Regions from separate parts of the Peptoniphilus grossensis genome, predicted to be linked through region 1. Evidence: predicted binding sites of a transcription regulator. Region 1 holds the regulator's gene; the other holds the start of a gene.

Region 1 (4,997 bases):
AGTGATGTTTCTAGACAATTATCTAAGGACTATAAAGTTGATCCTAGAAGAGCAGCAACAATTACTGGAGTTTTTGCATGTGTTGTCCAAGGTTTACTGCCATATGGAAATCAAATTTTGTTAATAAGTGCATTAGCAGAGTCTACTGTAGCTCCGATTGAAATTGTTCCACACATGTGGTATGTTATATTTTTAGGAATAACGACCATAATATCAATATATATTCCATATGCTGATAAATCAATTGAACAGGATCCATGGGATTGGAATTATGATGCACCGAAATCTAGAATAAATTACGAAACAGGTGAAGTTGATTCAGCAGGATTTTAACTTGAGAGAGAGGGAATTTTAAATTGCACGATTATAAAATCAAGGATGTTTTAAAGCCATATATAGCTGTATGTGAAACGATAGGCAAGACTTTTGGAAATCAATGTGAGGTGGTCCTACATGATTTGTCTCAGCCTGAAAATTCAGTTGTTTATTTAGTTAATCCAAATGTAACTGACAGAAAAATAGGAGATACATTTGACTATTTGATGAATAAGATATTGTTAAAAGAAAAGTTCAATAAAGATACTTTAATAAACTACTATTTTACCGCAAGGAATGGATCTAAAATAAAATCATCGACAGTATTTTTGAGAGATACAAATAAAAAAATTATTGGAGCGATTTGTATAAATATAAAAATAGATATGTTCAATCAAATACAAGAAATGCTGGATTATTTCACAGGGAATAACAATCAACAAAATACAAATAAGTTCGATATTTCTCAAATAGAATCAATAGAAGATGTAATTGATGAGATAATAAGTAAAATAATTCCAGAAAACTCCACAAATCTATCTAAAGCTAGAAAAAAAGAGATTATTCAATTCTTAGATGCAAAGGGAGTATTCAATTCAAAAGGCACAATTGATAAAGTAGCTTTACAATTAGGAATATCTAAAGTTACTGTTTATTCCTATATGGATGAATTGAAAAAAGATAGACTTGATTATGATAATATATAAGGGGATGTTGTAAAAGTCCAAAATAAAAAACTCGTCTCAGATTGTAGATAAACTCAGGAGTACTCCTGAGTTTGTGGTTCTATAAAAAGTTTTGTGTATCAGCTCTTCCTGATAGGATGTGAGCTGATATTTTTTTTAAATATCTTAAATTTCACATTTTTGCCTAATTGCTTTTTAAAAAATTTGGAGATTTTTTATCAAGAGCTGGTCGCAAGACTAGGGTGAATCCTTTACTTTTGATAAGAAAATTCAAATTTTTTATTATTGTTGAGACATTTTTATTATTGTTGAGACAAAAAATTAGATTCTGCTTTCAAAAAATATTGTTAATTGCGACAATATCTTATCTCATTCCCTCATTCGAGTGGTTCACTTACTTGGTGCATCTACCATAGCTAAATACAAGCTTTTTTATAAGGCATAGTCATTAGGAAATATGGTTTTATTTCTGTAACATATGTCTTTACAGTTAAGAAAAAATAATAAAAAATTTTTGAAAATTCCTTGACAAATAGGAGAGAAGAGGGTACTATATAAATAGATTAGCACTCAACACCAATGAGTGCTAATAAAGGAGGAAATTATGGATGCTAGAAAAATAAATATTTTAAATGCCATAATTGAAGCATATATCGATATGCCAACTCCCGTCGGGTCACGAACTCTATCTAAAGAATATCATCTTGGAGTTAGTTCTGCGACTATAAGAAATGAAATGGCAGATCTTGAAGATCTTGGTTTTTTAAATAAGCCGCATCAATCAGCGGGAAGAATTCCTTCTGATAAGGCTTATAGATTTTATGTTGATGAAATTTTTAAAAGTTTTAGCGAATTTCATGATATAGATGCTTCTAAAAAAATCAAAGACAGAATTTTATATACTTCTAGAAATTTAGAAGACTTTTATAAAAATTCAGTTAATTTGCTCGCCAACATCAGTAATTGCACGGCATATTTAATTACACCACAAAAGGCTGATACTAAAATAAAAAGACTTACTCTTGTAAAAATCGATAGAAATACGGCACTCTTGGTCTTAATAGGCGATAAGGGAGTAATAGAAAGATATTTTTTAGAAATAGAAAATATTTCTGATGAAGATTTTTATTATATTGAGAAAGTTTTAAATGAAAAAATGTCGGGAATTGACTTTGACAAAATTGAATCACTTAAAATTTCTCTTTCCGATAATATGATTAGATATGGGAATTTTATTTCCAATGTTGTAAAAATCGCAAGTGAATTTAATAAAAAGGTCTCATCCATTGAAATTTATTATGATGGTCTCACTAATATTTTGAATTTTGACGAATATAGGGATCTTGACAAGGCTAAAGATTTTATGAGTTTAGTTGAGGATAGAGATAGTTTATTTCAAATCTTAAAAGATGATAATTTCACAGGAGATGTGGAAGTAATAATTGGTTCAGAAAATAGTGCAAGTTTAATGAAAGAAAATACTATTATTAGAGCACCCTTTACTAAAGATTATGGTATCTATGGAAGTATTGGAATTATTGGACCAGTTAGGATTGATTATATGAGATTGGTCAAGGTCGTTAAAATTTTTAGTGATGCACTTACTAGAGGATTAAAAGAAATGTGAGGGAGTACATGACAAATGATGATATAAAAAAGAAGATATAAAAAAAGAAGAAGATATTAAAGAAGAAGCTGTTAATGAAAATAATAATATAAATAATGAAAATATTAGTGATGATACGAAGACAGAAGAGGATTCTGAAAAAATTATCGACTACGAAAGTGACGATGAAAAGTATCAAGCACTAACTGATAAGTTTATGAGACTTCAAGCTGATTTCGCAAATTACAAGAGAAGAACTGAAGCTCAAAAGGCTGAATATATTGAACTTGGAGTTAAAAAGGTTGTAAACGACTTACTTCCTGTCATTGACAATTTTGAAAGAGCAATGAATTCTATTGGTGATAGGGATTCAACTTATGACGGGATAATGATGATAAAGGATCAACTTACTGAAGTACTTAAAAAGGAAGGTATTGTTGAAATGAAGGCTCTGGGTGAAGAATTCGACCCAATGTATCACCACGCAGTGCTCACTGAAGATTCTGATGAATACGACAGTGGCTATGTAATTGAAGTTTTACAAAAAGGTTATTTAATTAATGACAAAACGCTAAGACCTGCAATGGTCAAAGTTTCACAATAAGTGATTTATTTAGGAGGAAATTTATTATGGGAAAAATAATTGGTATTGATTTAGGAACAACTAACTCTGCAGTAGCAGTAATGGAAGGTGGAGACGCTGTAATAATTCCAAACATTGAAGGTAATAGAACTACACCTTCTGTTGTAGCTTTTACTAAAGATGGTGAAAGATTAGTAGGAGAAACTGCTAAGAGACAAGCTATTACAAACCCTGACAGAACTATCTCTTCTATTAAGAGACACATGGGTTCTGACTTTAATATAAAGATAGATTCAAAAACTTATACACCACAAGATATTTCAGCTATGATTTTACAAAAATTAAAATCTGATGCAGAGTCTTATCTTGGAGAAAAAATTACTGAAGCGGTTATTACAGTTCCAGCTTACTTTACAGATGCTCAAAGACAAGCAACTAAAGATGCAGGAAAAATCGCAGGTCTTGATGTGAAAAGAATTGTAAATGAACCAACTGCGGCTGCTCTTGCTTATGGAGAAGATAAGGATACAGAGGCACAAACTGTAATGGTTTATGACCTTGGCGGTGGTACTTTCGATGTTTCAATCCTTGAACTTTCTGATGGAGTATTTGAAGTACATGCAACTCGTGGTAATAATAAATTAGGTGGCGATGACTTTGACAACAGAGTTATCGATTATATTGCTGAAGAATTTAAAAAAGAAAATGGAATTGATTTAAAGGCTGATAAGATGAGTCTTCAAAGACTTAAAGAAGCTGCTGAAAAAGCTAAGAAGGAGCTTTCTTCAACATTGTCAACTAATATTAATCTTCCATTTATTACAGCATCACAAGCTGGTCCACTTCACTTAAATATGGATTTAACTCGTGCTAAATTTGATGAACTTACAGCTGATCTTGTAAAAATGACGGAAGGACCTGTTAAAGATGCATTATCAGATGCAGGACTTTCTGCAAAGGATATAGATAAAGTTCTTCTAGTTGGAGGTTCAACAAGAATTCCAGCAGTGCAAGAATGTATTAAAAAGTTGACTGGAAAACAACCACAAAAAGATATTAACCCAGATGAATGTGTTGCTCTTGGTGCAGCAATTCAAGGTGGAGTTCTATCAGGTGATGTAAAAGACTTATTATTACTTGATGTAACACCACTATCTCTTGGAATTGAAACTATGGGTAATATTACTACAAGACTTATTGAAAGAAATACAACTATTCCAACTAAGAAGTCACAAGTATTTACAACTGCAGCAGATAATCAAACTTCTGTAGAAATTCACGTACTTCAAGGTGAAAGACAAATGGCTAAGGACAATGTAACTCTTGGTAGATTTACACTTGATGGTATTGCACCAGCAAGAAGGGGAGTGCCACAAATCGAAGTTACATTTGACATCGACGCAAATGGAATTGTAAATGTAAGCGCTAAAGACCTTGGTACAGGTAAGGAACAACACATCACAATTACATCTTCTACTAACCTAAATGAAGAAGAAATCGAAAAGAAGGTTAAGGAAGCTGAAATGTATGCGCAAGAAGATGCTAAGAAGAAGGAATTAATTGAGGCAAAAAATAACGCCGATTCAATTATTTATCAATCTGAAAACACATTAAAAGATGTTGAAGGTAAAATTTCTGATGCTGATAAGACTAAGATTGAAGATGCAATCAAGAGCCTTAAAGATGTAAAGGATGGCGAAGACCTTGAAGCTATTAAGTCTAAGACTGAAGAGTTAACTCAAGCTTTCTATGCAATCTCTGAAGAAATTTATAAACAACAAGGTGCACAAGGACAAGCTGGATCATC
Region 2 (4,997 bases), 1.3 Mb from region 1:
GCGGCGTTGAACATGAATTTGATACAATTCCAGGTGTATTGGAAGATGTACCTGAAATAGTTTTAAATATTAAATCTATAGTTTTAAAGATGACTGAAGATGAACCTGTAAAACTTGTTATAGAAAAAAAGGGAAAGGGAGAAATTAAAGCTTCTGACATTGAGCTTCAACCTCAGGTAACTGTTATTAATCCAGATCAACATATAGCTACGCTAAATGAAGATGCTGATTTTTATCTTGAAATGATGGTTGAAAGGGGAAGAGGCTATGAACCTTCTGAACTTAAAAAGGATGAAATAACTGAAATTGGAATTATTCCAATGGATTCTAATTTTACACCAGTGGAAAAAGTAAACTGGAAAGTTGAAAACACTAGAGTTGGACAAAGAACTGATTATGATAGATTAATCCTTGAAGTTACAACAGATGGTTCAATGAAAGCTGACGAAGCTACATCTCTTGCAGCAAAAATCTTGACAGAACATCTTGAACTCTTCATTGGTCTAAAGGAACATGTCAGTGAAATAAATTTGATGGTTGAAAAAGAAGAGGATCAAAAAGAGAAAGTTCTCGAAATGACAGTTGAGGAATTAGATTTATCTGTTAGATCATTTAACTGTTTAAAGAGAGCTGGAATAAACAGCGTTGAGGAATTGACTAATAAAACTGAAAGTGAAATGATGAAAGTTAGAAATCTTGGTAGGAAATCTCTACTAGAAGTAACTGAAAAGCTTGAAGAATTAGGACTTAGCCTCAAACCTGAAGAAGAATAAGGAGGACATTATGGCAAAAAACAGAAAACTTGGCCGTAATTCAAGTCATAGACGTGCAATGCTTAGAAACCTTGTTACTTCTCTTTTAAGGGAAGGTAGAATTAAAACTACTCACACTAGAGCAAAAGAAGTTCAAAGAATTGCAGATCGCATGATTACACTTGGAAAAAGAGGCGACCTTCACGCAAGAAGACAAGCTTTAGCATATATTTATTCTGAAGATGTTGTTACAAAATTATTTGAAGAATATTCTGAAAAATATGCAGATAGAAATGGTGGATACACTAGAGTATTGAAGATGGGTCCAAGACGTGGAGACGGTGCAGAAATTTCAATTATAGAATTAGTATAAGGAAATCCAATGGGATTTCCTTTTTTATATTTTTGGAGGGCTTATGTTTTATAAAAAAATTTACAACTCGCCATTAGGGAAAATTTATTTAATCTTTGATGAAGAATTTTTACTTGGACTATATTTTGAAAATCAAAAATATTTTGGAGAAGTTATAAAAGGTGAAGAGGTAGAAGATTTTAACTTAAAAAAGTTAGAAATCATCAATAAAAATTTAGAAACTACAGAAAAGTGGCTTGATATTTACTTTAGTGGTGAAGAGCCAAAATTTATGCCTTGCATAAAACTTATTGGAACAGAATTTAGAAGAGATGTGTGGAAAATTTTATTAGATATACCCTATGGAGAAACTATTACATATAAAGCTATCTCAGAGAAATTAATAGAGAGGGGAAAGTATAAAAAAATGTCGGCACAAGGGGTAGGTGGTGCAGTTGGGCATAACCCGATATCAATAATAGTACCTTGTCATAGAGTGATTGGAGTCGATGGAAGTCTTAAAGGCTATGCAGGAGGAATTGCGAAAAAAAAGAAATTACTTCAAAACGAGGGTTTCAAGTTTAAAAAATAAATGTAGAAGTAAAACAAAAGCTTTGCTATAAAAAAGTGAAGCTTTTATTTTTTATTTTGCACTCAACCCTTGAAAAATTTTTGCCAATGTATTAATATATATATTAGCAGAAGGCGTTGCCGAGTGCTAATAAAAAGGAGGTAAATATAGATGAAACTTAGACCACTTGACGATAAGATCGTCATCAAGAAAATTGAAAAAGAAGAAACAACTGCTTCAGGCATAGTACTTCCTTCTTCAGCTAAAGAGGAATCAAATATAGCAGAGGTTATTGCAATAGGAAATAAACTAGATACGGATGAAGATATGAAGGGACTTGTCAAAGTAGGAGATAAAGTTATTTTTTCAAAATATGCAGGAAATGATATTGAACTTGATAAGGAAAAATACACAATAATAAAATTCCAAGACATCTTGGCAGTTATTGAATAAGGAGTGATAAAATGGCAAAGGAAATTAAATTTTCAGAGGAAGCTAGAAAGGGCTTAATTAAAGGAATAAATACTCTTGCAGATACGGTTAAAGTAACACTTGGACCTAAGGGTAGAAATGTAATTTTAGACAAAGAATATGGCACACCACTAATTACAAATGATGGTGTAACTATTGCAAGAGAAATTGAATGTGAAGATAAATTTGAAAATATGGGTGCACAACTTTTAAAGGAAGTTGCTACAAAGACTAATGACGTTGCTGGAGATGGAACTACTACAGCTACTCTTCTTGCTCAAGCAATTATTAGAGAAGGAATGAGAAATATTGCAGCAGGTGCAAATCCAATGGTTTTACAAAAGGGAATTGATAAGGCGGTAGAAAGTACTGTTGAGGAAATCAAAAACTTTTCAACGGAAGTTTCTTCAAAGGAATCTATTGAACAAGTTGCTTCAATTTCAGCTGCAAATGAACAAGTTGGCAAGCTTATTTCTGAAGCAATGGAAAAAGTTGGCAATGATGGTGTAATCACTGTTGAAGAATCTAAATCAATGGGCACAAGCCTTGATGTAGTTGAAGGAATGCAATTTGATAGAGGATATCTTTCACCATATATGGTAACTGACTCTGACAAAATGGTTGCAGAATTAGAAGATCCATATATTTTAATTACGGACAAAAAAATTTCAAATATTCAAGAAATTTTACCACTACTTGAACAAGTATTGCAAGCATCTAAACCACTTTTAATTATTGCAGATGACATCGAAGGTGAAGCACTTGCAACTTTAGTTGTAAACTCCCTAAGAGGAACTCTAAATGTTGTTGGAGTAAAGGCTCCAGGCTATGGAGACAGAAGAAAGGATATGCTACAAGACATTGCAATTTTAACAGGTGGACAAGTTGTATCCTCTGATTTAGGTCAAGATCTTAAAGATGCAACAATTGATATGCTTGGCTCTGCGTCAAAGGTTAGAGTTGAAAAAGAACTTACAGTAATAGTAAATGGAGCAGGCGAAAAATCTGAACTTGAAAATAGAATTAACCACATTAAAAACCAAATTGAAGATTCAGATTCAGAATTTGATAAGGAAAAATTACAAGAAAGACTTGCAAAACTTTCTGGCGGAGTTGCAGTAATCCAAGTAGGAGCAGCAACAGAAGTTGAATTAAAAGAAAGAAAATTAAGAATTGAGGATGCTCTTGCAGCAACAAGAGCAGCAGTTGAAGAAGGTATAGTAGCTGGTGGTGGTACAGTATTAATCGATTCAATTGAAGCAGTTGCAAAAGCAGTTGATGAGTTAGAGGGCGACGAAAAAACTGGTGCAAATATCATCTTGAAAGCATTGGAAGAACCACTAAGACAAATAGCAGAAAATGCAGGATTAGAAGGCTCAGTAATAGTAGAACATGTAAAGAAAAAAGAAAAGGGCATAGGTTTCGATGCATATAAATCAGAATATGTAGACATGAAAAAAGCTGGAATAGTAGACCCAACTAAAGTAACAAGATCAGCACTACAAAATGCAGCAAGCGTAGCATCAATGATTTTAACAACAGAAGCAGCAGTAGCAAATATAAAAGAAGAAAAACCTGCAATGCCAGCAATGAATCAAGGAATGGGAATGATGTAATAATAAGAAAAGCCGAGATAAGTCTCGGTTTTCTGACTTTAACAGCAATGCGACTGAAAGAAAACATGAACTTATGAAAAATCTTATCCATGTAATATAGAAAATGCGAAGGAATAATTAGCATTTTCAGGCAAATAGGATTTATTAAAACAGCCTCAAAAAAACAGTCTTGAGATAGGCTGTTTTTTTATTTTATCCAGCAAAGGAGCTTAAAGTAAGAGTTTATAAAAATTTTATCTAAAGATAAGACAGTAAGACTTAAAGGAGTATTGCTGAGGAAGTTATACTTTAAAAACCTTTAAAATTAACACATCTTTGTTTAAATAGAGGCAGTTAGAGTAATTATATAGTGAGGTGTTTTATGAATATTAATTATATCAAGGCTTTTGAAGACAATTATATTTGGACAATTGAAAAGGAGGACAAAATCATCGTAGTGGATCCCGGAGATTCAGTTCCTGTTCTTAATTATTTAAAAAACAAAAAATTAGTTGCCATCCTTCTTACTCACAAGCACATGGATCATGTGGGAGGAGTTCAAGAACTTAAAAATAAATGCGGTGCAAAGGTCTATGGACCAGTTGAAACTAAAGAGTACAACGATGTTACTGTAAAAGAGGATGATGAATTTGAAGTCTTAGATGAAATTTTTAAAGTTATTTTAACTGCTGGCCATACAGAAGGACATATTTCCTATCTAATGGAAGATAATTTATTTTGCGGCGACGCACTTTTTCTTGCTGGATGTGGCAGAGTTTTCACAAAGGATTATAAAAAATCCTATGAGGGTCTTTCAAAATTAAAAAGTTTAGATGATGATACAAAAGTTTATCCTGCACACGAATATTCCCTTTCTAATTTAGAATTTGCAAAATCTGTGATTTCTAATGAGGATTTAGACAGAGAGTATGAGAGAGTAAAAAAATTAAGAGAAGAAAATAAAATCACCCTTCCTTCAACAATTGGCAAGGAGAAAAAAATAAATCCCTTTTTACTTGCAAGAGATTTAGAGGATTTTATAATTTTTAGAAACAAAAAGGATAATTTTTAAGAGTAAAAAATAAAAGTGTTGGCAAAAGAAAAGCCAACACTTTTTAAATATAAAAATCAAAGATCAACCAATTCCGCCAAGAATTGCTCCTGCTATTAGAGCAATTATTGCTGCAGTAACATATACATATTTAGCAAGTGGATAGTACCATCCACCGATTTCTTTTTTAGCTCCTTGGTTAACT

What was found. Region 1 encodes HrcA, which represses chaperone genes, less so after heat shock. Its sites were predicted from a motif close to ATTAGCACTCNATANTATNGAGTGCTAAT; they were not measured.
Region 2: BIV18_RS07975 (co-chaperone GroES) is a predicted target of HrcA. The motif match lies at 1,799-1,827, and genes of this name have one in related genera.

What each region holds. Positions count from the first base shown of each region.
Region 1 is NZ_MJIH01000001.1:321,303-326,299, reverse strand. It holds gene BIV18_RS01610 (Na+/H+ antiporter NhaC family protein) at 1-333, shown strand, start outside; gene BIV18_RS01605 (helix-turn-helix transcriptional regulator) at 357-1,022, shown strand; gene hrcA (heat-inducible transcriptional repressor HrcA) at 1,606-2,628, shown strand; gene grpE (nucleotide exchange factor GrpE) at 2,666-3,211, shown strand; gene dnaK (molecular chaperone DnaK) at 3,238-4,997, shown strand, end outside.
Region 2 is NZ_MJIH01000001.1:1,649,517-1,654,513, forward strand. It holds gene BIV18_RS07960 (DNA-directed RNA polymerase subunit alpha) at 1-773, shown strand, start outside; gene rplQ (50S ribosomal protein L17) at 784-1,125, shown strand; gene BIV18_RS07970 (methylated-DNA--[protein]-cysteine S-methyltransferase) at 1,169-1,696, shown strand; gene BIV18_RS07975 (co-chaperone GroES) at 1,847-2,128, shown strand; gene groL (chaperonin GroEL) at 2,140-3,762, shown strand; gene gloB (hydroxyacylglutathione hydrolase) at 4,124-4,813, shown strand; gene BIV18_RS07990 (sodium-dependent transporter) at 4,877-4,997, opposite strand, start outside.